4 regions of the Kistimonas ophiarachnellae genome follow, and region 4 is predicted to be linked to each of the others. Evidence: predicted binding sites of a transcription regulator. Region 4 holds the regulator's gene; each other region holds the start of a gene.
What was found. Region 4 encodes sigma-54, which starts transcription at its own class of promoters, with help from an activator protein. Its sites were predicted from a motif close to TGGCACNNNNNTTGCTNT; they were not measured.

Region 1 (4,624 bases), on a different contig from region 4:
TACCGGTCGTCATGCCAAGTATGTATTCACCGGGTCAGGGTATAACCCCGAGCTTTTTATGAGCCTGCTGCACCTCATGCACGACCTGTTCAAAACCGCCCGTAAACCCGGCGGCAAAAAAGCGCTGGAAGAACATATTGAAGATCCGGAAAAAAGCGCGCTGTTTTCCAAGTTTCCCACCATCCAGAGCAAGCATGCCATTGTGCATTACATCTGTGACTATATCCGCCTTTCGCTGGCCGATAACCTGGAACCCCATGACTTTGACGCCCTGATGGATGAAGGGCTCAAAACCTTTGCCGATGAAGCCGAGCATCCGGGGCATGCCCTGCACGAAGTGGCTGAATCGTTGCCCGGTTTCGGGATCGTGGCGGCGATACTGGGGATCGTTATCACCATGGGATCGCTGGACGGTCCCGCCGCGGAAATCGGCAACCACATCGCGGCGGCCCTGGTGGGAACCTTCCTGGGGGTACTGTGCGGCTATGGGTTTGTCGGACCCATCTCCAAAGCGATTGGCTATTCCGTCAGTTATGAAATCAAGGCGCTTGAGTGCGTCAAGGTCTGCCTGAGCAGTTACCGTAACGGCATGCCGCCGGTCCTGGCGGTGGACGCCGGTCGCGGCACCCTGTTCCATGACGTTAAGCCCACGTTTTTCGAGATGGAAAAAGTGGTTAACGAAGGCTGAGTGAAAGGGAATTATTGCCGTGTCATCCAAGGGAAAAGTGGTCATCGTCAAGAAGGTCATCAAGGGAGGTGGTGGCGCTCATGGCGGTTCCTGGAAAGTGGCGATGGCCGACCTGGCCCTGGCCATGATGGCGCTGTTCATGGTGCTCTGGCTGCTCAGCGTGACTGACGAGGAACAGCTAGAGAACATCACGGCTTACTTCAAGGACCCCGGCGCCTTCCGGCATTCCGGTTCACCTCACCCGATCAAGCTCAGTGGTTCTCCCAGCACGGTGAAGGATATCACTAGCAAGGGTCCCAGCCTGCAGGGACGTGCCGGGCCTGATGTTATTGGTGACACCCAGCCATCCCCCCGGGGGGAAAAACTGAGTTTTGATGATGTTATGGGTGATCTCCGGATGCTGTTGGGCAGTGAGAAAACCCAGTACCAGCAGGAGGATCCGGTCTATATGGAAGTTCTGCCGGAAGGCTTGAGACTGGTGATCCTCGATTTTGAGGACAAAAATATGTTTCGCCGGGGCAGCAGCCGGCTGACACCGTACTATGAAGATCTCCTGCTGATGATGGCCCAGGTATTAGGCAAGACTGAGAACAAGATTCTGGTGAGCGGTCATACGGATGCGGCGTCTTTTTCCGAAAACCATTATTACGGTAACTGGAAACTGTCTGGCGCCCGGGCACAGGCGGCTCAGCGAACCCTGGCCTATGGTGGCATTCCCGACGAGCGGTTCATGATGGTGTCGGCAATGTCGGATCACAGGCCAATCCAGCCCGGCAATCCCGAGTCGGGCTCCAACCGGCGCATTGAGTTGCTATTGCTGAACCCTGAGGCAGAAAAGAAGCTGGGCAGGCTATTCTCGCCGATCGACAAGGATGGCCAGGAAAAAGAGTCTCCGATATCAGAAGAAACGATGGAGGATATCAAGGAGGAGACTGACGCCAACAACTTGCCGGAAGAACTGCGGCCTCCCCCTCTCAGTGAGGAGACAACAGAAGAATAGTCAGGGAATGACCGTGGCGACTTTCCCTGAAGCGATGACTCTCGCGTTGACCACCTTGCCCGAAGAGCTGTTTCTCACCTGAATGGTGTCATCAATGGCGCCGCCTTCGAGTGCCATGCCTTTCATGGAGACCGTGACACCGTTGATGCGGGCTTCAATCACCACACCATCATTTTTCCGGATGACCCTGGGCGGTTCGACCATATCCGGTCGCACGATCTGTGCCGGTGTGATGCGTCGGCTGGCCATTTGCCCGGTAAGTTCCTGTTTATGAGCAAAATAGCGTCCTCTTATCTGGTTTAAGCTGACCGGCTGAATGGTCAGGTCATCGGTTCGGATGATCTGGTCGCGGTCGATAGTGCGGGCGCTTTTTACCACTGGCAGTTCTATGCGGATATTGGCCTTGGCATGGATGGACCAGCGGGGTTCCCGGCACACGGCCTTGACCGTGATATTGCCAACCAGCAGGCGATTCTGGCCGGGAATAATAATGTCAGGGCTATGCAGGCAGGCTCCCAGCGTTTCCACATTCGGCGGTGTGACAGTCACCTGCTGCAGACTGGTGGCAGGGTCACGGATGTAGGCGGCTGTTTTTTCCATGAGGGCGGTTGTTGCGGCATCCACAATCTGTGAGGCCGTATCCGTTTCAGAGGGATTCGTTTCTGCGTGGAGTGCGGAGGGATCCATCAGGATAAGGGCGGTCATTAATGGCAGAGCCTTAACCGATGTTTTCATACACTGTCCCTCGTACCGGCACTGACCGGAAAGGCGATTCCGCTTTACCGGATCAGGCGGAAAATGCATTCCGGAAAATCCGGCCCATCTTTTCAAGATATCTGACAGCGCGGTATCTGCAAGTTCGTTCCTCAAATAACGGGAAGGGCTTTATCTCCGACCTGGTGGGGAAATCGTAAACGAACGCAACGCGATTTCTGTGTTCGATTGTCAGGTTGGCACGCTTCTGGCAAACCAATAGATACTTGATGCCATAACAATAAAAGACAGGACGTCTTCATGGGAATCAGCTTTGACAAAGGGCTTGGGGTTCATCCGCAGGCACTGCAATTCAGAATACAACGCAGCACGGTGCTTGCCAGCAACCTGGCGAATGTGGATACACCCGGGTTCAAGGCAAAGGATGCGGTTTTTGCCTTTGATCCGGTGTTGGAAAACACCGTCGGACTGTCTTCATCAGACAAACAACACATGGGTCTGCCGTCACAGTCGGCTGAAGGTATGGCCATGTATCGCATTCCCAACCAACAAACAGCGGACGGTAATACCGTTGAACTTGGGGTTGAGCAGGCGGCTTTTGCCCGCAATACGCTGGATTTCCAGACCAGCTTCACGTTTCTCAACATGAAATTCAAAGGCCTCGACAGGGCAGTTAACGGGCGCTGACAGGGAGGTCAGGTATGTCGCTGAGTGATGTATTCACCATAGCCGGATCGGCTGCCACGGCGCAGACCATCCGCCTTAACACCATAGCCAGTAACATGGCCAATGCAGAGAGCGCCGGGGCTACACCGGAAGAAGCCTACAAGGTGCGTAAGCCGGTTTTTTCCCTGGTATTTGATGATCAGTTCAGGTCGATGGACGGTCCGAGCCGCCCGGTGGCAAAGGTGACGGTCAGCGAAATCATGGAAATCGAGGCGACTGATGAGGACCGGCGCTATATGCCCGATCATCCGGGGGCAGATGCTGAAGGTTACGTTTATTTCCCCAAGATCAACGTCATTGGCGAAATGGCTGACATGATGTCGGCTTCGCGCAGTTACCAGAGCAGTATTGAATTGATGTCGACTGCCAAGAAAATGCAGCAGCGTCTGCTGTCGCTGGGACAATAAGGAGGTTGTCATGGCATTGGATATTCCCGGGCTGTCGGGTAGCTCATCCACTTCAGGCACGACAGGTGCCAGTGCTGTGGCCGGCACCAATCAAATGGGGCAGGAAGAGTTCCTGGAGATGCTGCTGGCGGAAATTAATAACCAGGATCCGCTCAATCCCCAGAGTAGCAGTGAGTTTGTGGGGCAGCTGGCCCAGATCACCAGCGTAGAGAACCTGAACAGCCTTAACAGCCAGATTACCGGACTGGTCAGTTCGCTGCAGTATTCCCAGGCCATGCAGGCGACCGATCTTGTGGGCAAGACGGTGACGGTACCCATGAACATCATGGAACTGGAAAACACGGGCACCATGAGCGGGGAAGTCCAGGTGCCAGTGAATGCTGACAGGCTACAGGTCTTTGTCCAGGACGCCACAGGCCAGATTGTTTCCAGCATGGATTTCGGACCTCAGTATTCCGGCACCCTGCCGTTTACCACGGATGACCTGGAGAAAGGTATTTACTCCATTTCAGCTGTTGCCACCTACGGCGCGGATACTGAAACCGTGCCGGTGGCGCTGAGCACGAAAGTGGACAGCGTCGTCATTCCGGGGGGCGGTAAGGAAATTGAATTGAACCTGGCAGGCATTGGCGCCATGCCGGTTTCGCAGGTCAGCCGCATAGGTCAATAAACGATCAGTAACGCTGCAGTTGCAGTAATTATCGGTAACGTCAGTACAGAGGAGGTACGCCATGTCATTCGGCATTGGTTTGAGCGGTATGAAGGCCGCAAAGCGGGATCTGGAAGTGGTCAGTAACAACATTGCCAACTCCAATACCGTGGGTTTCAAGTCATCACGGGCAGAATTCGCCGATGTGTATGCCTCAACGCTGGATGGCAGTAATGCCAGGGTTGTCGCCGGCGCCGGTGTCAAGGTGGCGGCCGTTACCCAGAGCTTCCAGCAGGGTAACTTCAGTTATACCAACGGGGTGCTTGATATGGCGATCACGGGCAACGGTTTTTTTGTTGTCAATGACAATGGCTCATACCTTTATAGCCGGGCCGGTTTTTTCGAGCTGGATCGGGAAAACTACGTAGTGAATAACCTGG
Region 2 (4,624 bases), on a different contig from region 4:
AAGCGATGCACGGTTTGCTTTGATATGCGATTTGAGCGGACAGCATTGTATGCGTATGAAAACCATATCCCGCTTATTTCCAGCACGCTGGGTATATCCCGCTGGAAAAACATGGCGCAAATTAACGCCTCAGGTGAGCGGGCGGCAGATCATTACAACAATGTGAAATACTGGACAATTAACTGGCGTAAGCAAGGTGGCTCCCAGCGGATGATTGAATTATCGAAACAGGAGCATTTTTATCAGCAGGAATACTGTGGGTGTGTCTACAGTTTGCGGGATACCAACCGTCACCGTCTGGCGTGTGGTCGGCCGCGTATCAAACGCCTGACCCAGTTCTATGGAGAGGATGATGAGCAGCTGATTGCCCGTTCTGCAGGATAGGGAGGTCTGTTGTGTGCTGGAGCGTGCCGTGAATGGGGGCCTTATCCCGTTAGTCGGTGATATGAACGTGCTGAAAAGACACTTTCGGGTCAAAGTAACCCGCAATAGAGAATCGTTCAATAGATTCCCCGTTGCTGTGTTTGACGCGAAAGAGAAACTCCATGGGAAAATCACCCTCAAGAAACTTTTCGCGATCAATCGTCCAGCTTAACAATTCATGTCCCTGGTAATAGCCCAGGTGAGTATTCACCATGTCCTGTAGATAAGCACTGTTGTTATCCGTTCGATAGAGCCACGCCCAGGGACTGATCAGGGAATAGCTACCTTTATGGGGCGGTGAGGTTTGTTGAAGAATGGCAACTGCGAAATTTTCATAGTTGGATTTAATGAGACCAATACTGAAAAGCACACCAAATGCAACCAAACTGACGTAAAGTGTCACCCTGATAGCAATAATGGTCCCTTTGTTAAATGCTGTCACCACGTTCATCCTTGATTCAGTATTCTTTAACCATAGAGGTTATGGGGCAGAATCGCTGACAAATGTTTTTTTAATTTCTTTTCGCTATTTAAATAATTATTTTAATTGTGTTTGTTTTTATTTGTGTTCGTTTGATTTATTAAAGTAATAAATATTAATGGCGAAATAATAATACGAGATTAATCTGGAAACTGGCTCAGTTTTTGCCGAATTAATAAGGCGATCTAAATCTGAAAATGGACTTTCAGGGAGAAAGGAAATGAGACTACACAGGGATGTGAAACAGCAGGGTTTTACCCTGATCGAATTGATGATCGTTGTGGCAATCATCGGTATTCTTTCCGCGGTGGCTATTCCTGCTTACCAGGATTACACCAAGCGTGCTCACGTATCAGAAGGCCTGAACCTCGCTTCCGGTGTTAAGGCCGCCATTTCTGAGTACTATGCAACAGAAGGCTCATGGCCGCTGAATAACTCCAGTGCAGGGTTGGATACTAGCCTGACCGGTAATGCTGTAACCGGCGTGCAGGTAGCCAACAATGTAATCACCATCACCTATAACCAAAAGGTGACTGCCGGTGCAACCTTACAGTTGACTGCTTCTGCAACCAGTGGCGCAATTACATGGACATGCGGTGGCGGTACTATTGATAAGAAGTATCTGCCTGCTAACTGCCGGAATGTAGTTACTACCCCCTAAGTCAGTTTGTGTTTGCGCCCTCCTGTAGGGCGCAGATTTATTCGTAGTTCGTTATTATTGGGTTAACGAAAACGTGGAAGCTATGCAGTAAGATGGTTTTATGATTAATTTTTGGCGTAGGATTGGTCATTAAGTTTTCTTAGGGTTGCGTTTTCGCTAAGTGGAAAGTCATCTATTAGAAAAATTGTTTGTGTGAATAAAACTACTGTTAGCTATGAAACCGTTTCGAGTTTTTCAGCAGAAGCAGAATAGTGAAAAGCTTCTTTTCTTGATAGTGACAGGGTGTGCGCTTTTCTTTCACGGTTACCCTGTTGATTGGTTATTTCCCTTTGTTCTTCTTCTTGTCTCTATGGTGCTATGGCGTGGGATGGGTGCAGAGTTATACCCAATATCGTTATTGCATGGCGTTTGTTTTATCTCACTGATATTGCTGTTTTTCTCTTTTCACTGGAGTGGTAATCCAGAAAATAGCCAGATTACTGCATGGCGGTTGTCAGCGGCATTGTGGTGCTTCTTTCTGTTAAGTCACAGGGAGAGTGATGCTCCAATTCTGTTTTCAATTGGTGTATCAGCGCTGTGTGCTGCTTTATTAGGACTGGTAGAGTATTGGCAGACAATGGCACGTGTAACCAGTGTCTTTTCTGATCCCAATGTTCTCTCCGCTGTCATGTATTCCGCTAGCTTTGCCGGTTTGTATTACTGGCTCTATTCAACCAATCATGGCTTGTCCCAACTTCCCAAAATGAAGGCTGCCTGTTATTGGGCTGGTCAGCTGTTACTGCTCTTAACCCTGTTTGCGACGAATTCACGGGGAGGGTTTATTGCGTGGGGTATGGGGTTGATTGGCTTGGTGGTTCTCAACCGGGTGACCGGTGCGAGGCACTCACAATTACTCATAAAGTATGGCCTTACCAGCATCATTGCCTGGGCAATCATAACAGTACTGCCCATGCTCTTAAGTCTTGAGATGCCTGTTCGTGATTATGGGGATTTATTGACATTGAATGGCCGTCTGCCTATCTGGCAGGCGTCATTGCAGCTGGTTGCAGATGCCCCCTGGTTGGGTAATGGCCTGGGGACGTTTCATGATCTGTACCCGTCTGTACGCACGGAGCTGATGACGGGTGGGAATCATGTACATAATGATTACATTGAGCTTCTGGTTGAAGGTGGCATCGTACTGATGGCGCTTTTTTGTTTATGGGCGGTCTTGCATCTCTGGTTGTTGATAAAAGTATTATTGCGGGGTGCTAATGCGGGTCGTTCCGGGTTTGCCCTGGGTATTCTCTTATGCGGCAATCTGATGCTGTTTTTGCATGCAGCAGCTAATTTTATTGTTTATGTTCTCTGGCTAAATGTGTTCATGGGAATGGTCTTTGCTCTTGTTTGTCGAATAGCCTGGCAGGAAGGTTACTTAAAACCGCCTCAATGGCATGCAATTCCCCGATTCTGTAACTGGTGTGGTGGTGTGGTAGTGCTCTTCATGGCAATGCAGTTTTCATTATCGGTGACCGCCCTGTATCTGTTTGATAGTTCCAGAGAGCGCCCCCAATGGATTGCCAACCTCAGTAGTGATCTGTCTGCCAATGCGGTAATTTTGGCGTTATCCCCGAGTAACCAGTCTGCGACGATTGATTTGATGAATCGGCTTAATGTCGTCATGGAAAATAGTCAGGATCGCCAGTTACAGCATCGAATTTTCAGGCAGATATGGATCATGGCGCAAATGCTGCGTGAGGATGCGCCATTGCGTGCTCGAAACCATCTGATTGCGGCACAGCTGATTGATTATGCACAAGCCCATGATATTCCGCTCCCCAACGATGCCGAAACCTTTGACCAGGCCTGGGAAAAAGCGATCGCATTGAACCCCGGTTATTTACAGGCCCATGTCGTCAAGGCAAAGCGCATAGAGCGGGAGGACGCTGAAGCTGCTTTCAGATTGTTAAAGGGGATTGGTCAGGGCTGGTTTCAGTTCGCGCCGGAAAAACAGGTGCAGCATTATCTGCAGATGTTGCAGTATCTGGTACAGCAGAAGTCGCTTCAACGTGATAGTTAATCGTTAGTCTGGGGTGTTTGATCGTTCCTTGACTGAGCGATCAAGCAGGCGAATAACAGACTGAATTTCTTCAAGATTCAGAAAGTGCTTGACCATTTCAGCCTGCTTTATGCCGAGTGCGGTTTGGCTGGCAATCTCTTCAGCTGATACTTCTACCAGCTGACTCCAGGAACCGAAATGTTCAGCCAGTTGCCAGGCGCGGTGTTTACCAATACCGGGTATGCTTAGAGCGATAAGTTGCCGCTGAAAGTCAATTTTAAGCCCGTCAGTAATGGCTTCGTGGATGCGTGTGGCGTTTGACTGGCTGAGAGTACTGTTCAGTACCATCCCTTCAGGTTTTAATTGCAATACGTCGGCGAGTTGCTGGATAGCGCCATTACGGATCAGCTCTTCCCGGGTAGTGGCATCAAGGCCTGCAATGTTGAGACCTTGCTGGCCAGAAAACCATGCCAGGCGTGATACAAACTGCTGGTGGCAGGCTTCACTGTAGCGAAGGCAAGTCCATGGGGTATAACGGGACGTATCTGGCACAGGAATGAAACGATCTCTTGTTCGATGAATAACCTTATCTAACTTGGGAATGGCGGCGCCTTTGAGAGCAATACTGACCAGATCTTTTGGTGCAATGTCTAACGCCTTAAGCTGTTTCACACTACCAACCGATACTTTTGTTATTGAAATGCCTGCTAACGTTGTTGGCTCCAACTGCAGTATCGCGGTTATTTTTCCGGTTCTGCCAATTGTGAATGTAATGTTGTTTATGGCCGTGACGGCGTTGCTGGCTGGAAACTTCCAGGCAATGGCCCAGTGAGGGTAACGGGCATTGTCTCCAAGTTGTGTCCGCACGGATGTGACGTCTGCTTTGATGACAATGCCATCCATAAGGAAAGGCATCGCTTCCTGTGATTGATAGAGCTGGTTTCTCCAGGCATCAGCTGCGTTGATGTCGGGCAAAGTCCGGGAATACTCAGAAACCTTGAAGAAATCCCAGTCAGCCAAT
Region 3 (4,624 bases), on a different contig from region 4:
TTATATGCATCCTTTGCGTCAGGACGGAGCTCATTCTGATAATAGGTAATGGCTTTTTGTATAGATTCATCGACTTCTTTTTTCAGGCGACTCTTTCTATTTCCTTTTTTACGGTTAGCAGGATACAAGCCTAAGATTGAATAGTTTGCCTGAACGTACTGTTTGTGCCAGCGCCATATTGTTAACCAGCTTGGGGGCTTAGGGTCTTGAAGCTCAACTGCGATATCGGGTATCAGGTCTTCAATGTAATTCGGACTCCAATATTGAACCCCCCGATTTATAAGGCCTGTAACATATTTATACCGTCGAAGTGATTCTGCCCTTACTTCTTCAGGAAAGGACATTAAATCTGCCGCTAACTTTTTATCTTCATCTTCCGATGAGTGGATGAAAGTAAGCCTGCCTTTTGACAAGGCACTTTGCAATTCCTGCAAGGTTAATTCTATAGTTCGGCTCTCCACAAGCAAACTATCCAGCTGAAAAGTTTCACCTTCTCGGGAAGCGAGAAGGTACTCATGAGTCTTTCCTTCCAAGGACTCAATCCGCACTTTTGCACCTTCAATAAAGCGGTTCATGGTGTTTTCTGGATTAACGAGTTGCTGGTTAAAGGTGTGTCATCAAGACTGCATACCGGGGTTAGTGCTCCTCTGGCTAAAAGGTCATAAATAAGCGGATAGCACTCCTTCTTGTCTATAGATAAGACTTTGCTGATATCAAAGATAGATAGCTTCTGATAGCTGTTAAAAATTTCTAATATCTTGCAGTGCTTGATAGTCAATTCAGAATCAGTTCTGTATTTGTGCAAAAGCCTTAAATTCCGCAGAAGGGGCTCACGCTTAATATCTGAATCTTTCAGCAGAGTCAGTGGAACACCCATTGCTTCAGCCGCTTTTTGCTTGCACTCAAAAGTATCTTGAAACTTATATGTGGAAGCCCTGTCTGCAGGCTTTACTTCAAGGTAGCTGTCTTTATTCTGCTGATCTGTAAGTTTGAAATCAGGCGTATACTGAGCTTTGCGACGATATTCCTGATATTGATACCCAAGGGGTTGAGCTTCAAAGGCAGCGACGGAATTTAGATATTCGAGATGATAACAAGCACCAAACTCGTTGCCCGACTCGACTCTGAAGTGCTTTCCCGACTTTATGCTATTGAAGCCATAGATGTGTTTTTTGGTAGATTTGCCAAGCTTGCGTGGTTTCATAACTGAACGACTCTGGTAACCTGATGGCAGGTTAGACCAGAGTCGTTAGTTTACAAGTTATGGTGAAAACCCCTTTTCACTTTATGTTGCTATCATTTTCACTATATGTGGTTGATTTACAATTTATGCGTCAACCAACAAGAGCGCACAAGGCGCTCTTTTTTGATTGGGTATTGCAGTCTTACTTGGAAGTGAATTCCGGGTAGGCTTCCATACCACACTCCGCCAGATCCACACCTTCGTACTCTTCCTCTTCGCTGACGCGGATGCCGGTGACAACCTTCAGCACGCCCCAGACGATCAGGCTGGTAACGAACACCCAACCGAAGATGGTGGCGGCACCGGCCAGCTGACCCAGCAGGGTAGCGCCGCTGTTGGTGGCAGGCACAACCAGCAGACCGAACAGGCCGACCGTACCGTGGACAGAGATGGCGCCGACCGGATCGTCGATCTTCAGCTTGTCCAGCGCCAGGATGGAGAGGACAACCAGCACACCACCGATGGCACCGATCAGGCTGGCCTGAACCGGGGTCGGGGTAGAAGGCTCGGCAGTGATCGCCACCAGACCGGCCAGCGCGCCGTTCAGGGACATGGTCAGGTCAGCCTTGCCGAACAGCAGGCGGGCAGTGATCAGGGCAGCGACAACACCGGCAGCGGCAGCGGCGTTGGTGTTAACGAAAACCATGGCAACCGCGTTGGCGTTGGCGATATCGCCCAGCTTCAGGACAGAACCACCGTTGAAGCCGAACCAGCCCATCCACAGGATGAAGGTACCGAGCGTCGCCAGCGGCAGGTTGGCGCCGGGGATAGCGTTGATCTCACCGTTTGCGCCGTACTTGCCTTTACGGGCACCCAGCAGGAGAACACCAGCCAGGGCTGCAGCCGCACCGGCCATGTGGACGATACCGGAACCGGCGAAGTCAGAGAAACCGAGGTCGCCCAGGTTGTAGAGGCCGAAGACATCGCTGCCGCCCCAGGTCCAGGCACCTTCCATCGGGTAGATGAAGCCGGTCAGGACAACGGCGAAGATCAGGAAACTCCACAGCTTCATCCGCTCGGCGACAGCACCGGAGACGATGGACATGGCCGTTGCCACGAACACCACCTGGAAGAAGAAGTCAGACGCGCCGGAGTAGATGGAACCACCCTCGAAGCCGTCTTCACGGCCGGCGAAATCGCTCAGCGTGCTGGCCACGTGATCGTCACCGACCAGGATGCCGTCGAGCAGGAAGCCGCCGCCGTACATGATCTGGTAACCGCAGACCAGGTACATGATGCAGGCAATGGCGAACAGGGCGATGTTCTTGGTCAGAATTTCAGTGGTGTTCTTGGAACGGACCAGGCCGGCTTCCAGCATGGAGAAACCGGCGGCCATCCACATGACCAGTGCGCCACAGACCAGGAAGTAGAACGTGTCTATGGCGTATTGCAGGTGAAAGAGATTATTTTCCACAGTAAACCCCCCAGTTTACGTTAGCGAGCCGGGCATCGGGATGCCGGCGTGCCGTTTATTCGTTAATCGTTGTTATTAGATGGCGTCGGTGCCGGTCTCGCCGGTACGGATACGGATCGCCTGTTCCAGTGCGGTGACGAAAATCTTGCCGTCGCCGATCTTGCCGGTGTTGGCGGTCTTGCTGATGGCTTCGATAACCTGGTCAAGCATGTCGTCGCCAATGGCCACTTCGATCTTGACCTTGGGCAGGAAGTCCACGACATATTCCGCGCCACGGTAGAGTTCGGTGTGGCCCTTCTGGCGACCGAAGCCCTTGACTTCCGTGACGGTGATACCCTGTACGCCGATCTCGGAAAGAGCTTCACGTACATCGTCGAGCTTGAACGGCTTGATGACTGCTGAGACCAGTTTCATGGCATTTTCTCCTGAGCTTCTCATTCTTTGCGTGTCCGGGGGGCTGAACCCGGACAAGTCTACGCTTTTCGGTTTCGGGTTATAAGTACTTGTCGCGCTGGATCATGGCCGGACAGACGGTGGAAACCGTATGCCGGTGACTAGTTAGACGACAGAATGCGGTTTTTGTTGTTGTCATGATGCTCCTCGCTGTCGTGAATCGGTGTGCCCCGTGTTGGCTCACAGTCCAGGGCGGTTGCTGGCTTAATTGCACTCATCGTGCCAGTTATTGAATACTGTTGCGAAATCCCGTTTTTGCAGGGGTTTTGTGATAGACAGAGAGGGTGCTTTGCATATCATGCGCATAAATCGTGCACTGCCAGATGCAGGCTCTGGGGCGAAAAAATTGAGCTATGCACTATCGTGGTGCACCTTTCTGGTGCAATGAGATTGTCACAGAGACTGGAACGGGGGAGCAGGTCACTATGGTGGTGCAGTCCAATACGGCAATAGACCTGGTGTATACGTGGGTGGATGGTGCCGACCCGGCCTGGCAGGCTGAGAAAGCCCGCTATGCCCATGAGGCGGGTTATTACATCGGGAACCGGAACTGCCGCTGGCAAGATAATGAAGAATTGCGCTACTCATTGCGCTCTGTGGCTGCCTACTGGCCATTTGAGGGCACGATTTATATCGTAACGGCGGGCCAGACGCCGACATGGTTGCATACGGAGCACCCGCGTATTCGAGTGGTTGATCATCGGGACATCATTCCGGCGGATTACCTGCCGACTTTTTCTTCAACGGGGATCATTGCCCGTTTGCATCATATTCACGGGCTTCGGGAACGCTACCTTTACCTGAATGATGATTTCTTTTTTCTCCGTCCGGTGCAGGAGCGGGACTTTTATGACGGTGAATGCAGCCTGTTTTATGTGAATGAACAGCGTGTTGACGACGCAAACCACGTATCGGACACCAGCCATTCTGATCGAAACGGCGTTGTTTTCAGCCGTACCTTCATGCAGAGGGAATTTGGCGTGACCGATCCCTTCCCGATGCCGGAACATGCCCCCAAGGCGATGCAGCGCTCCCGGATGATGCAGTTGGAAAAACAGTTCCCTTCATTATTTCAGGATGCCATGCAGGGGCGGTTCCGTCGGGCGGATGCGCCCATCATTGATGACCTGTTCTTCCGCTGGCTGCATCATCTCGGGCGGGCGCAGTATCGGCAAAACCGGAATTGTTACATGGAAAACTGTGAACCAGGGGCGGCTGAACAGTATGCGATGCTGCTGGAAGGTCGCCATGATGCCCTGTGCCTGTGCATCAACGATATCTCGGATGATATGCCCGAGGCGCAGTATGCGCCTTACCAGCAGCAGATGCAGCGGTTTCTGGCGACACGTTTTCCGGAAAAGTCCGATTTTGAGCGTGATTGAAGGCGTTCCAGGATTGGGACAGAAGAAATAGTGCGGACGCATTGCCCGCACTATGGATGATCAGCGGAGGTTGTCGGCGGAAATACAGCGTTTGACCACATACTCCGATGTCATGCACTGCAGAACGCCGCT
Region 4 (4,624 bases):
GCGACGCCGTTACCTAAACCGGTGCTGCCGAGTTTTTCGCGGGTGACAAGACAGTTGAACAGATCCTTGGCGTCGATGACGGGATCATGCTGTCCGATCAGGTTGGCGATATATTCGAGGGTGCGCTTTTTGCTGCCACCCTGCACGCCACAGAGGGCGTGCTCGGGCAATAGAATCTTACGAATGCTCATTGGAATGCTGGGAGTAGCGAGGGGTGCTCAATGCGAGCCGGCTCCCTGCATACGATCGAGGTTTTTCTCTTTGTGTTTGAGGATCTGGCGATCAAGTTTGTCGGCCAGAAGATCAATGGCAGCATACATATCTTCATGCTCGGCGGACGCTGCGATATCCGCACCGCGTATGTGGAGCGTCGCTTCTGCAAGCTGTCTGACTTTTTCCACGCTCAGCGTAACCTGGATATTGGTTATGCTATCGCAGTGTTCAGCGAGCTTGTTTAGTTTTTTGGTAACATACTCGCGGAGAGACTCGGTAACTTCGACATGATGTCCGCTGATGTTAACTTGCATGCGTTACTCTCCTGATCACAGGTTCGCTCACATCCGGTTTGCACTCCGTACGAACCGGGCTGACGGCTCTAGTGTACCATTGCTCAGGGGCGGTCGTCTTGGGTTTTTGCGACCTATTTACCGGAATGCGCGTATGTTTGTACGTGCCCTAACCGGTTGTTAGGCACAGCGTAGACTACACCAGCCGTTTTCGTTCGTTAGATGGCGGAATCAGGATGGATTCCCGGTACTTGGCAATGGTTCGCCGTGCGACCTGAATGCCCTGTTCCGCCAGCAATGCGGCGATCTTGTTATCGCTCAGGGGCTTTCTCGGGTTCTCCTGGGAGACCAGTTTCCTGATCAGCGCCCGAATGGCGGTGGAAGAACATTCTCCCCCGGATGCCGTGCTGACATGGCTGGAGAAGAAATATTTCAATTCAAAAATGCCCCGGGGCGTATGCATGTATTTCTGGGTGGTAACACGGGAGATGGTGGATTCGTGCATCTCCACGCTTTCAGCAATATCGTGCAGCACCAGGGGTTTCATGGCTTCCTCGCCATAGTCGAAGAACCCGCGTTGGTAGTCGACGATGCGGGTGGCGACCTTGAGCAGGGTTTCGCTGCGGCTTTGCAGACTTTTGATAAACCAGCGGGCTTCCTGAAGCTGGTTTTTCAGGTAGGTATTGTCGCTGCTGTTATCCGCCCGGCGGATCAGCGAGGAGTAGCCGGTATTGATGCGCAGACGTGGCGACGCATCAGGATTCAGTTCAACAACCCACTCGCCCTGCTTCTTGCTGACCAGTACGTCTGGAATGACATATTCTGCTTCACCGGTTTCAAGGCTGCTGCCGGGCTTCGGGTTCAGGGTTTGGATCAGTTCAATGGCGGCTTTCAGCTCGGGCTCCTTGAGCTTTGCCTTGCGCATGATAGTGGTGTAATCACGGCTGCCCAGACGATCCAGGTGCTGATCAACGACCTGCTTGGCGGCAAGTAGCGCGGGTTCTTCCAGAACGTCAGGACCGTTTAGCTGTATCAGAAGGCATTCGCGTAGATCCCTGCAGGCTACGCCGATCGGGTCAAACTGCTGGATACGACGTAACATGACCTCGACCTCATCAAGTTCGAGTTCCAGTGTCGGATCCATGCCCTCAAGGATGTCTTCCAGAGAGCAGGTCAGATAACCGTCGTCGTTTATTGCATCGATAATCGCCATACCGATCAGGCGATCGGTGTCACTCATCGGGGTCAGGTTGAGTTGCCACTCAAGATGATCCTGCAGGGAATCGGGGGCGCTGCTGCGGCTGGTAAAGTCGTCGTCAGAGCGTTCGCTCTGGGAGCTGGATGAGGATTGGTAGATGTCGTCCCAGCCGCTGTCCACGGGTAGTTCCGTAGGAATCTGATCGCTCCACTCTTCCTGGGATTCCGATTCTTCTGAGGATTTTTCTGTTTTTTCGCCCGCTGCAAAGTCAGTCAGGCCGGTTTCACTGCCGGCATCGCTGTCCTGCGTTGCTGCGTCATCGGCTGAACTGTTTTCAGGCGTGTTTTCCTCCTGTTCAAGCAGCGGATTGCTCTCAATGGCCTGCTGGATCTCCTGTTGCAGATCCAACGTTGACAACTGCAGCAGCCTGATAGCCTGCTGCAGTTGAGGGGTCATGGTCAGTTGCTGGCCAATCTTGAGTTCCAGTGATGGCTTCATGACTCTACCGGTCCTGGTTGCACTACATCTGATTCACGGTTGTCGTTCTTGCTCATCCCTGAGAGCTTGCCAGGTGCCTGTTTGCACCTGCGGCTATTCAGTCTGTTGCGACAGTTATCGCTTTCGCGACGGTATAGTACATGGCTGGATCGGATTTTGCATCAGATACGGAAGTGTTCTCCGAGATAGACGTCGCGAACCTTCTGGTTGGCCATGATGGTGTGACTGTCGCCCTCGGCGATAATGTGACCTTCGCTGACAATATAGGCGTGTTCACAAATATCCAGCGTTTCGCGTACGTTGTGATCGGTGATCAGGACGCCGATGCCGCGATTCTTCAGGTGCTGGATAATCTGCTTGATATCATTGACCGAGATAGGGTCAACGCCGGCGAAGGGTTCATCCAGCAGGATGAAGGAGGGCTCGGTTGCCAGCGAACGGGCAATTTCAACCCGGCGTCGCTCACCACCGGACAGGCTCATGCCGGCACTGTCGCGGATATGCTGGATGTTGAACTCTGCCAGCAACTGTTCCTGCTTCTCCACACGCTGCGCCTTGGTCAGGTCCTTGCGGGTTTCAAGGATAGCCATCAGGTTATCCGCTACGCTGAGTTTGCGGAAAATGGAGGCTTCCTGTGGCAGATATCCAATGCCCGCGCGGGCGCGGCCGTGCATGGGCAGGGGAGTGATGTCCTGGTTATCAATCCGGATCTGGCCGCCATCGGCGTGTACCAGTCCGACAATCATATAAAAACAGGTCGTTTTGCCGGCGCCGTTGGGGCCGAGCAGTCCGACAATCTGCCCACTCTCAATGCTGACAGAGACATCCCTGACGACCTGGCGGCCACCGTACTGTTTTCTGAGGTTGCAGGCTTTAAGCTGAGACATGCTGTCGTTTAACCGCTGTACATCGAAACTCGTTGGAACGGTGATGGCCGCAATATGAAGCGGCCATCCCTGGAAAGGGTCGGTTTACTGGCGAGGCTGGATGACCATCTCGACCCGTTTGCCCTGGTTGGCGCCATCTGCCTTTGCGTTGACGACCTGGGCCTGTTTGTCGTACTCGATCATGTCACCGGTAAAGGTGTCGCCTTTTTGCTCAAGACGGGCCTGCTTGATCAGCTCGACCTTTTCATGATCCAGGTAATACTTGATGGTCTTGCCCCAGGCTTTGAGGAGGCCTTTCTCACTGTCTTGTTCTTCTTCAAAGTAGGCCTTTTTCTTCTTGCCTTCAGAGACGACTTTCTGAATCTGGCGATCCTTTGAATAGATGGTGACAATGTCCCCGGTCAGTTTGGTGGTGCCCTGGGTCATGATGACATTGCCACGGTAGATGGAAATGCCTTGTTTGTCGTCTATGTCGGCGGAGTCCGAAGAGATATGGATCGGTTTTTCCCGATCGCCGGGCAAGGCCTGTGCAGAAGTTGCACCAAACAGTGCCATGGCGGTAACAAGTGAAAGTGTGAGTTTAGCGTGATTCATGTACGCCCCTGACCCTGGACTTCAACTGGATAAAATCCCGTTTATAAAACGCTTTCATACCATTGGCTTTCATCACCCCGCTGGGGCTGATGATGGTGACAGGCCGGTTGGTATCGGCAAAATTCTGACCAGAGTATATGGTCAGAAAGTCTGTGTCCATGCGCAGCTTTTGGGTGTCACCCTCCATCTGGGTCATGACAACATTCTTCTTCAGTTCTACGGTTTCTCCGTCGGGGAGAATGCGGCCGGTGTCCGCGACAGTATGCCAGGGTGCAGCGTTTTCGCTGTGACTCCAGAGATCCGGGCTGGCCAGCAGTGTGATTTCATTGTGAGGATAGTGGCTGATGCTGTCAGCAGTGAGGTCTGATTTCAGCTGTCCTTTCTCATCGAATTCGCGGATATGCGCATTGTAGGAAAAGAAATCCGGCACCTTGATCTCGGTGGCTGCCCCGGCTGGCTGGCGGGAAACCTTGAGGTCGGTTTCGTAGGCCCAGTAACCCATGCCGACCGCGAGGACGACAATGGCGGCTATCAATAGAATCTGGCGTAGTGGCATATAACGTCCTTAACCCGCGGGCTGCGTATCCCTGGTGATTCAGAGATACGCGGCCTGAGCAGCTTCCAGGGTGCCCTGGGCCGCCATGATCAGCTCACAGAATTCCCGTGCAGCGCCACGGCCACCGTTCAGTTGGGTGACGCCGTCAGCATGTTGCTTGACGAAATCGTGGGCATTGGCAACCGCCATGCCCAGACCTGCCCGGCGGATAGCGGCCAGATCCGGCAGGTCGTCGCCCAGGTAAGCGACCTGTTCAAAGGACAGGCCAAGCTCTTCCAGTATACCGGTCAGAACGGTGAGTTTGTCTTCACGACCCTGTACCAGGTGGGCAATGCCGAGGTCACGGGCGCGCTTTTCTACCAGCGGTGAGCTGCGACCGGTAATA

Region 1: flgB (flagellar basal body rod protein FlgB) is a predicted target of sigma-54. The motif match lies at 2,640-2,657, and genes of this name have one in related genera.
Region 2: AC27K1_RS13770 (pilin) is a predicted target of sigma-54. The motif match lies at 1,058-1,075, and genes of this name have one in related genera.
Region 3: glnK (P-II family nitrogen regulator) is a predicted target of sigma-54. The motif match lies at 3,318-3,335, and genes of this name have one in related genera.

Annotation. Positions count from the first base shown of each region.
Region 1 covers NZ_BAAJPA010000001.1:401,649-406,272, forward strand. Annotated here, with positions in the region: gene motA (flagellar motor stator protein MotA) at 1-688, shown strand, start outside; gene AC27K1_RS01680 (flagellar motor protein MotB) at 708-1,688, shown strand; gene flgA (flagellar basal body P-ring formation chaperone FlgA) at 1,689-2,423, opposite strand; gene flgB (flagellar basal body rod protein FlgB) at 2,703-3,089, shown strand; gene flgC (flagellar basal body rod protein FlgC) at 3,104-3,535, shown strand; gene AC27K1_RS01700 (flagellar hook assembly protein FlgD) at 3,546-4,205, shown strand; gene flgE (flagellar hook protein FlgE) at 4,267-4,624, shown strand, end outside.
Region 2 covers NZ_BAAJPA010000010.1:91,831-96,454, forward strand. Annotated here, with positions in the region: gene AC27K1_RS13760 (epoxyqueuosine reductase QueH) at 1-384, shown strand, start outside; gene AC27K1_RS13765 (hypothetical protein) at 434-865, opposite strand; gene AC27K1_RS13770 (pilin) at 1,125-1,565, shown strand; gene AC27K1_RS13775 (O-antigen ligase family protein) at 2,182-3,624, shown strand; gene AC27K1_RS13780 (helix-hairpin-helix domain-containing protein) at 3,628-4,624, opposite strand, start outside.
Region 3 covers NZ_BAAJPA010000001.1:109,584-114,207, forward strand. Annotated here, with positions in the region: gene AC27K1_RS00445 (Mu transposase C-terminal domain-containing protein) at 1-575, opposite strand, end outside; gene AC27K1_RS00450 (TnsA endonuclease N-terminal domain-containing protein) at 572-1,204, opposite strand; gene AC27K1_RS00455 (ammonium transporter) at 1,386-2,657, opposite strand; gene glnK (P-II family nitrogen regulator) at 2,733-3,071, opposite strand; gene AC27K1_RS00465 (Stealth CR1 domain-containing protein) at 3,464-4,492, shown strand; gene AC27K1_RS00470 (alanine/ornithine racemase family PLP-dependent enzyme) at 4,553-4,624, opposite strand, start outside.
Region 4 covers NZ_BAAJPA010000021.1:44,970-49,593, forward strand. Annotated here, with positions in the region: gene ptsN (PTS IIA-like nitrogen regulatory protein PtsN) at 1-191, opposite strand, end outside; gene hpf (ribosome hibernation-promoting factor, HPF/YfiA family) at 219-527, opposite strand; gene AC27K1_RS20015 (RNA polymerase factor sigma-54) at 703-2,202, opposite strand; gene lptB (LPS export ABC transporter ATP-binding protein) at 2,364-3,089, opposite strand; gene lptA (lipopolysaccharide transport periplasmic protein LptA) at 3,174-3,683, opposite strand; gene lptC (LPS export ABC transporter periplasmic protein LptC) at 3,670-4,239, opposite strand; gene kdsC (3-deoxy-manno-octulosonate-8-phosphatase KdsC) at 4,279-4,624, opposite strand, start outside.